One region of the Delftia tsuruhatensis genome, then DNA from elsewhere that is predicted to be linked to it. Evidence: riboswitches for the same ligand, from Rfam matches in the RefSeq annotation. Region 1 holds a riboswitch; the other holds the start of a gene.

What was found. Region 1 has a riboswitch for S-adenosylhomocysteine ahead of ahcY (adenosylhomocysteinase). Riboswitches for the same ligand answer to the same signal wherever they lie in the genome.
Region 2: another riboswitch for S-adenosylhomocysteine. It lies ahead of metH (methionine synthase); the one in region 1 lies ahead of ahcY (adenosylhomocysteinase).

The regions. Positions count from the first base shown of each region.
Region 1 covers NZ_LR813084.1:767,607-772,020, reverse strand. Annotated here, with positions in the region: gene L1Z78_RS03505 (TlyA family RNA methyltransferase) at 1-619, opposite strand, end outside; gene ahcY (adenosylhomocysteinase) at 796-2,226, opposite strand; S-adenosyl-L-homocysteine riboswitch at 2,298-2,381, opposite strand; gene L1Z78_RS03495 (response regulator) at 2,389-3,123, opposite strand; gene L1Z78_RS03490 (sensor histidine kinase) at 3,134-4,414, opposite strand, start outside.
Region 2 covers NZ_LR813084.1:271,917-276,330, forward strand. Annotated here, with positions in the region: gene L1Z78_RS01205 (transporter substrate-binding domain-containing protein) at 7-813, opposite strand; gene L1Z78_RS01210 (FadR/GntR family transcriptional regulator) at 810-1,556, opposite strand; S-adenosyl-L-homocysteine riboswitch at 1,837-1,952, shown strand; gene metH (methionine synthase) at 1,978-4,414, shown strand, end outside.

The DNA of each region.
Region 1 (4,414 bases):
CCTTGGCGGCGCGCTCGGCCTTGAAGGCTTCGATCTCGGCCTCCTTGGCGTCGTCGCTGTCGTCATAGTCCTCGTCCACCACACCGCCATTGCGCATCCAGGCATAGGGCGCCACGGGCTGGGTGTCGTTGTCGTCGGGATCTTCCTCCCAGCGCTCGGACAGGACCTCCTCGCAGGCCTCCAGCAGGCCGTCGGCCGTCACATGGCGTGCGTTCAGCCCCTCGACACAGACCACACGCGCATCGGAGCGCAGCCGCTCGTGCAACTGCCCATGGCCCACATCCACGCCGATCACCTGGGCCGCGCCGGCCTGCAGCAGGCAGTCGGTGAAGCCCCCCGTGCTCTGGCCCACGTCCAGGCAGCGCAGCCCGGCCACCGACAGCTTCGTGGCCGCCAGCGCGCCTTCCAGCTTCAGCCCGCCGCGCGAGATGTACTTCGCCTCGGCACCGTCGAGCAGCTGCAGCTCGGCGCCGGCAGGAATCTCGTCGCCATTCTTGGCCACCTTCTTCCACGGCGTCAGCGGCGTCATGCGCCACTGCACCCCGCCCGCGATCAGCCGCTGCGCCTGCGAGCGCGTGGCCGCATGGCCGGCTTCCACCAAAAACACATCTGCGCGCATAGCGTCGCTCCCAACAAATCTCAAAAATCAATGGCGCCAAGCGGCGCCACACCCCAAACTGGCAGAGCCCAACCCAGGGACACCGAGCAAGGGCCGCCCCGCCGCGAGGGTGTCGTCCCCCTCCCTCGCGATAGCGAGTAGAGAGGGGGAAGCGGCGCAAGCCGCTCAGGGGGTGCTCAATACCGATACGTTTCGGGCTTGTAGGGCCCCTGCTTGCTCACGCCGATATAGGCGGCCTGGCTGTCGGTCAGCTCGGTCAGCATGGCGCCGACCTTCTTCAGGTGCAGGCGCGCGACCTTCTCGTCGAGGATCTTGGGCAGCACGTAGACCTTGCCGACCTGGTAGGCGTCGGGCTTGGTGAACAGCTCGATCTGGGCGATGGTCTGGTTGGCGAACGAGGCGCTCATCACGAAGCTGGGATGGCCGGTGGCGCAGCCCAGGTTCACCAGGCGCCCCTTGGCCAGAAGGATGATCTTCTTGCCGTCGGGGAAGGTGATGTGGTCCACCTGGGGCTTGATCTCCTCCCAGTGGTACTTCTCGATGGAGGCGACGTCGATCTCGTTGTCGAAATGGCCGATGTTGCAGACGATGGCCTCGTTCTTCATGGCCACCATGTGCTCGTGGCGGATGATGTCGCGGTTGCCGGTGGTGGTCACGAAGATGTCGGCCTTGTCCGCCGCCCACTCCATGGTCACGACCTTGTAGCCTTCCATGGCGGCCTGCAGTGCGTTGATGGGATCGATCTCGGTGACCCAGACCTGGGCCGACAGCGCGCGCAGAGCCTGGGCGCAGCCCTTGCCCACGTCGCCGTAGCCGGCGACCACGGCGACCTTGCCGGCGATCATCACGTCGGTGGCGCGCTTGATGCCGTCCACCAGCGACTCGCGGCAGCCGTAGAGGTTGTCGAACTTGCTCTTGGTGACGGAGTCGTTGACGTTGATGGCGCGGAACTTCAGCGTGCCCTTGGCCGACATCTCGTTGAGGCGGTGCACGCCGGTCGTGGTCTCTTCGGTCACGCCGATGATGTGGGCGCTCTTGCGCGTGTACCAGGTCGGGTCCTGGGCCAGCTTGGCGCGGATGGCGGCGAAGGCGATCTTCTCTTCCTCGGAGCCGGGGTTGTCCAGCACGGACAGGTCCTTCTCGGCGCGCATCCCCAGGTGCAGCAGCATGGTGGCATCGCCGCCATCGTCCAGGATCATGTTCGGGCCTTCGCCCTCGGTGCCGGCGGCGCCGAATTCGAAGATGCGGTGCGTGTAGTCCCAGTAGTCGGCCAGCGATTCGCCCTTGATGGCGAACACGGGCGTGCCGGAGGCCGCAATGGCGGCGGCAGCGTGGTCCTGGGTGGAGAAGATATTGCACGAAGCCCAGCGCACCTCGGCGCCCAGGGCCTTGAGCGTCTCGATCAGCACGGCCGTCTGGATGGTCATGTGCAGCGAGCCGGCGATGCGCGCGCCCTTGAGCGGCTGGGCGGCGGCGAATTCCTCGCGCGTGGCCATCAGGCCGGGCATTTCGGTCTCGGCGATCAGGATTTCCTTGCGGCCCCAGGCGGCCAGGGAAATGTCGGCGATGGCCGTGTCGGCGGAAACGGGAAGAACAGCAGCGTTCATGGTTTTCTCCAAAAGATGAATGAAAAACCACGTTCTGCGGGAGACGAAAAAAAAGCTCACCGCACAGAAAGCGTGGGCGAGCGTCGTTGCGTAGGGTGCTCCGAGCCTCGCGGCCACGCCTGGGTCAGGGGGCCGCTGCAACGCTCCTCGGAGAGGCGCTGATTATACCGATCCCGCAACGGCCTCGCCGCCCAGGCCGACAAGCCGGTAGCCCACCTGCAGCTCCGTCACCAGATGGCGCGGCTGGGCCGGCTCGTCCTCGACCTTCTGGCGCAGGTTGGCCATGTGCACGCGCAGGTAGTGGGCCCGGTTCAGGTACTCCGGCCCCCAGACCTGCATCAGCAGCTGGCGGTGGGTGAGCACCCGGCCCTGGGCCGCGATCAGCGCCGCCAGCAACCGAAATTCGATGGGGGTGAGGTGCACGGCCTGGCCCGCGCGCCGCACGTCGTGCGTGGCCAGGTCCACCTGCACCTGGCCGAACTGCACCTGGCTGGACGGTGCGGCCGCACCGGCTCCCGCCACCTGCTGGCGCCTGCGCAGCATCACGCGCAGCCGGGCCAGCAGCTCGGGCACGCCGAAGGGCTTGACCAGGTAGTCGTCGGCGCCGGCGTCCAGCGCCGCCACCTTCTCGTCCTCGCGCTCACGCGCGGACAGCACCAGCACAGGCACGGGCGACCAGCCGCGCAACTCGGTGAGGACCTGCTTGCCGTCGGCGTCGGGCAGGCCCAGGTCCAGGATGACCAGGTCGGGCTGGCGGCTCGCGGCCTCGATGAGTCCGCGGCGCGCGCTGTCCGCCTCGAAGACCTGCCAGCCCTCGTCCTCCAGCACCAGGCGCACGAAGCGGCGGATGCCGGGGTCGTCCTCGATCATCAGGATGCGGTTGGTGGGCGTGCTCATGGCAGCGACTCTAATCGAGCTCGGGCTGCTCGGGCACGGGCAGATGCAGCGTGATCACCGTGCCCGGCCCCGGCTGCGCGGCGGCGGCCTCGATGCGGCCGCCGTGGGCCTGCACGATGCTGCGCACCAGGGACAGACCCAGGCCGATGCCCGAGACCGTGGATTCGGCCGTACCGCGCGTGAAGGGCTCGAACAGGGCCTGGGCCGGCAAGTGAGCCGGCAGCCCCGGGCCCGCGTCCCGCACCTGCACCTGCAGCTCGCCGTCCACTTCGCGCGCACTGATGGCCAGCGGCGTGCCGGGCGGCGTGTACTTGGCGGCGTTGTCCAGCAGGTTGACCAGGACACGCTCCATGAGTACGGGGTCTACATGCAGCAGCGGCAGATCGGCGGGCAGGTCGGTGCTGACCGGATGCCGCTGCAGGCGCGCGCGCATCTGGCGCAGCGCGCTGCCCACGATTTCGTCCAGCGGCAGCCATTCGCGCTGCAGGTGCACGCCGCCTTGCTGCAGCCGCGCCATGTCCAGCAGGTTCTCGACCAGGCGCTGCATGGCCTGGGCCTGGGTGCGCACCTGCTCCAGCATGTCGGCCGCGTCCCCCGGCGGCACATGGCGCCGGGCGGCCTCGGCCGCGCCCAGGATGGTGGTCAGCGGCGTGCGCAGGTCGTGCGAGACGGCCGACAGCAGCGTGTTGCGCATGCGCTCGCCCTCCATGGCGACCTGGGTCTGCTGGGCCACGGCCACGAAATGCTGGCGCTCCAGCGCCAGCGCCACCTGGCTGGCGCAGGCGTCGAGCAGCCGCTGCTCCTCGGGCACCTCCAGGCGCCGGGGCTGGCGCAGCTGCAGCACCAGCACGCCGCGCATGCGCACAGGTGCGGCCAGGGGCACATAGCGCGCGGGTGCGGCCGCCAGCGTGTCCGTGCCCTGGCCGGCCGGCTGGCCGTGGTCCATGCACCAGCGCGCAATGCTCTCGTCCATGGCGCAGGCACTGCCCTCCACCCGGCGCAGGCGCTCGCTGTCATCGGGCAGCAGCAGGCCGGCCTGGGCCTCGAAAACGCCCGACACCGTGCGCAGCGCGATGTCGGCCACCTGCTCCTGCGTGAGCGCGCCCGACAGATCGCGCGCCAGCCGCGCCAGGGCGCCCGCGCGCCGCTCGCGCTCGGCCGCCACGCGAGCCTCGTGCCGCAGGCGCGCCATGAGCTGGCCGCAGACCAGGGCCACGCCCAGCATCAGCACGAAGGTGAACAGGTACTGCGTGTCATTGACATGGAAGGAGCCGCGCGGCGGCACGAAGAA
Region 2 (4,414 bases), 500 kb from region 1:
GGGCGATCAGAGGGTGGCGGGCAGGGGCATCTTCATCCAGCGCTGGGACAGGGCGCTCAGGCGGCCATCGGCCTTGAGCCGGGTGATGATGCCGTCCACCTTGTGCAGCAGCGCCTCCTCGCCCTTGGCGACGCCGATGTAGCAGGGCGTGTCCTCGACCGCGAACTTCATGTCCAGCTGGCGCAGCCGGGTGCGTTCGTTGACGGCATTGGCCACGATGTTGCCCAGCGTCACCAGCTGCACCTGGCCCGTCAGATAGCTTTGCGCGGTGGCGTTGTTGTCCTCATAGCGCTTGATGGTGGCCGAGGCCGGTGCCACCTTCGTCAGGGCCAGGTCCTCCGTGGAGCCGCGCGTCACGCCCACGGTCTTGCCGGCCAGGTCCGCGGGCGACTTGATGCTCACGTCCTTGGGTCCGTAGACGCTCTTGGGAAACGGCGCATAGGCCTGGGTGAAGTCGATCACCTTGGCGCGCTCGGCGTTCTTGCCCAGGCTGGAGATGACGATGTCGGCCTTGCCCGTGGTCAGGAAGGGAATGCGGTTGGTACTGGTCACGGGCACCAGTTCCACCTTCACGCCCAGTTCCTGGGCGACCAGGGAGGCCATGTCGATGTCGTAGCCCTGCAGCTTCAGGTCGGTGCCCAGCGCACCGAACGGCGGGAAATCCTGCGGGATCGCCACGCGCAGCACACCGGCCTTCTGGATGTTGGCCAGCATGTCGGCATGGGCGGCGGTGCCCAGTGCGGCGGTGGCCAGTGCGGCGGCCGCCATGGCGGTGCGGATGAAGGCGCGGCGGGCGGGAGAAGAGGAAGTCATGCGAAAGCTCCTTCGGGAGGGGGGGTGAGACGAAAGGAAACGGAGGTGGCGGGCGCCGGCGCATCGAGGACGACGCCGCTGCGCCGGGCGGCCGAAAGCAGGTGGGCGCGCATGGCGTCGGCCGCGGCCTGCGCATCGCCGTCGCAGACGGCCCTGGCGATGGCTCCATGCTCCAGCGCGGGCTGGTCGTCGGCGCCGGACCAGGCGAACGGCAGGCGCAGGCTGTGGCCGATGGCGTGCTCCAGCTGGCGCGCCATGGCCACCAGGCCCGGATTGCCCGACAGCCGGGCCAGCAGCAGGTGAAATTGCAGGTCGGCCTCGGCGGCGGCCAGCAGGTCCTTGCGGGCCAGGGCATGCGCCAGCTGGTCCTGGGTCCATTGCAGCTGGCGCCGGCCGCCGTCATCGGCGCGTGCGGCGGCCAGCGCGGTCCAGCCGGGCTCCAGCACCAGGCGCAGCTCGATCAGCTGGCGTGGGGACAGCTGGCCCAGCGCGGGCGTGGCATAGGCGCGGTGCATGCGCGCGCTGCCGCTGTGCGGGCCGTTGACGCGCACGCCCCTGCCCGGCTGGATCTCCACCAGGCCCAGGGTCTCCAGCATGGACAGCGCCTCGCGCAGTGAAGCCCGGCTGATGCCCAGCTGCTGCGCCAGCTCGCGCTGCGGCGGCAACTGGCTTCCGCTGGCGTAGTGGCCGCTCAGGATGTGCTGCTGCAGCGTCTGGGCTATCGATGTCGGAATGCTTTGCATTGGGGGCGGCGCGTTTCGAAGGTTTTGGCCTGACTGGTCAGACCGCATGCCAGACCCTCTAGCGAATTGCGTGCCAGATTCAAGAAAAGGAGCAGACCTTCCAGAGCCTGTCGTGAAATCCCTGCGCGGCACCGCAAGATTTACCCCGGTCCAGGCCTGGCGGGCGGCCGCGTTGCCGCGATTTGGTGCAGTGCCGCATGGCCTGGTGCGGCCATGCCCGCAGAACGGGCGTGCCGCCCGCGCTGCAGGCCATTGCGAGCCGCCTTAAAATGCCGGGCTTTGGTCCGAGGAGCGTTGCAGCGCGGCCGACGCCCATCCCGTGGATGGATGGCGGGCCGCGTCAGGCTTGGGCCAGGCGCCGGACCGCGCCCACGATGCCAACGACGCTCACCTGAACCCCTTGTGCCGCGCAGGTGAGCCTATGTCCGTCATTTCCGTTCCCCCCATGAAACTGTCCGGCCTGGAGCCGGTGACCATCGGCGAGGGCACGCTGTTCGTCAACGTGGGCGAGCGCACCAACGTCACGGGCTCCAAGGCCTTTGCGCGCATGATCCTCAACGAGCAGTACGAGGAGGCCCTGTCCGTGGCGCGCCAGCAGGTGGAGAACGGCGCCCAGGTCATCGACGTCAACATGGACGAGGCCATGCTCGACAGCAAGGCCGCCATGGTGCGCTTCCTGAACCTCATCGCCTCCGAGCCCGACATCGCCAAGGTGCCGGTCATGGTGGACAGCTCCAAGTGGGAGGTCATCGAGGCCGGCCTGCGCTGCCTGCAGGGCAAGGGCATCGTCAACTCCATCTCCATGAAGGAGGGGCTCGACGAGTTCAAGCGCCAGGCCCGGCTGATCAAGCGCTACGGCGCGGCCGCCGTGGTCATGGCCTTCGACGAGAAGGGCCAGGCCGACACCTACGAGCGCAAGATCGAGATCTGCGAGCGCGCCTACCGCATCCTGGTGGACGAAGTGGGCTTCCCGCCCGAGGACATCGTCTTCGACCCCAACATCTTCGCCGTGGCCACGGGCATCGAGGAGCACGACAACTACGCCGTGGACTTCATCGAGGCCGTGCGCTGGATCAAGCAGAACCTGCCCGGCGCCAAGGTCTCGGGCGGCGTCTCCAACGTGAGCTTCAGCTTCCGCGGCAACGACCCCGTGCGCGAGGCCATCCACACCGTGTTCCTCTACCACGCCATCGCCGCCGGCATGGACATGGGCATCGTCAACGCGGGCATGGTCGGCGTCTATGACGACCTGGAGCCCGAGCTGCGCCAGCGCGTGGAGGACGTGGTTCTCAATCGCCGCCCGGATGCGGCCGAGCGCCTGCTGGAGATCGCCGACGCCGCCAAGGGCGCGGCCAAGGACGACAGCAAGAAGCTCGAATGGCGCGGCACGCCCGAGCATCCCAGGACCGTGGGCGAGCGCCTCTCGCATGCCCTGGTGCACGGCATCACCGACTTCATCGTCGCCGACACCGAAGAGGCCTACCAGCAGATCGTGGTGCAGGGCGGCGGCCGCCCGCTGCATGTGATCGAAGGCCCGCTGATGGACGGCATGAACATCGTGGGCGACCTGTTCGGCGCCGGCAAGATGTTCCTGCCCCAGGTGGTCAAGTCGGCCCGCGTGATGAAGCAGGCCGTGGCCCACCTGGTGCCCTACATCGAAGAGGAAAAGCGCCAGCAGGAGGCGGCGGGCCTCGATGTGTCCAGCAAGGGCAAGATCGTCATCGCCACCGTCAAGGGCGACGTGCACGACATCGGCAAGAACATCGTCACCGTGGTCCTGCAGTGCAACAACTTCGAGGTCATCAACATGGGCGTGATGGTGCCCTGCCACGAGATCCTGGCCAGGGCCAAGGCCGAGGGCGCGGACATCATCGGCCTGTCGGGCCTGATCACGCCCAGCCTGGAGGAAATGCAGTACGTCGCCGGCGAGATGCACAAGGACGACTACTTCCGCGTCAAGAAGATTCCGCTCCTGATCGGCGGTGCCACCTGCTCGCGCGTGCACACGGCCGTCAAGATCGCGCCCAGGTACGAAGGCCCCGTGGTCTACGTGCCCGATGCCTCGCGCAGCGTCAGCGTGGCCCAGAGCCTGCTGGGCGAGAACCGGCAGCAGTACCTGGACGAGGTCCTGGCCGACTACGACAAGGTCCGCACCCAGCACGCCAACAAGAGGAAGACGCCGCTGTGGACCCTGGAGCAGGCCCGCGCCAACGCCACGCCCGTGGACTTCGGCCAGCCGCCCGTGGTGCCGCGCGCCCTGGGCCGCCGCGTGTTCCGCAACTTCGACCTGGCCGAGATCGCCGAATACATCGACTGGGGCCCGTTCTTCCAGACCTGGGACCTGGCCGGCCCCTATCCGGCCATCCTCGACGATGAGATCGTCGGTGTCGAGGCGCGCAAGGTGCTGGCCGATGGCCAGGCCATGCTCAGGAAGATCATCGAAGGCCGCTGGCTGCAGGCCAACGGCGCCATCGGCCTGTTCCCCGCCAACCGCGTGGGCGACGACATCGAGTTCTACACCGACGAGTCGCGCAGCGAGGTGCTGATGACCTGGTACGGCATGCGCCAGCAGACCGAAAAACAGGCCGTGGACGGCCCGGATGGCCGGCCCATCATGCGTCCCAGCCGCTGCCTGTCCGACTTCGTGGCCACCAGGGAATCGGGCATCCAGGACTACGCGGGCCTGTTCGCCGTCACGGCCGGCATCGGCGCCGAGAAGAAGGACAAGGAGTTCCAGGACGCGCTGGACGACTACTCCGGCATCATGTTCAAGGCCCTGGCCGACCGCCTGGCCGAGGCCTTCGCCGAATGCCTGCACCAGCGCGTGCGCAAGGACCTGTGGGGCTACGCGCCCGACG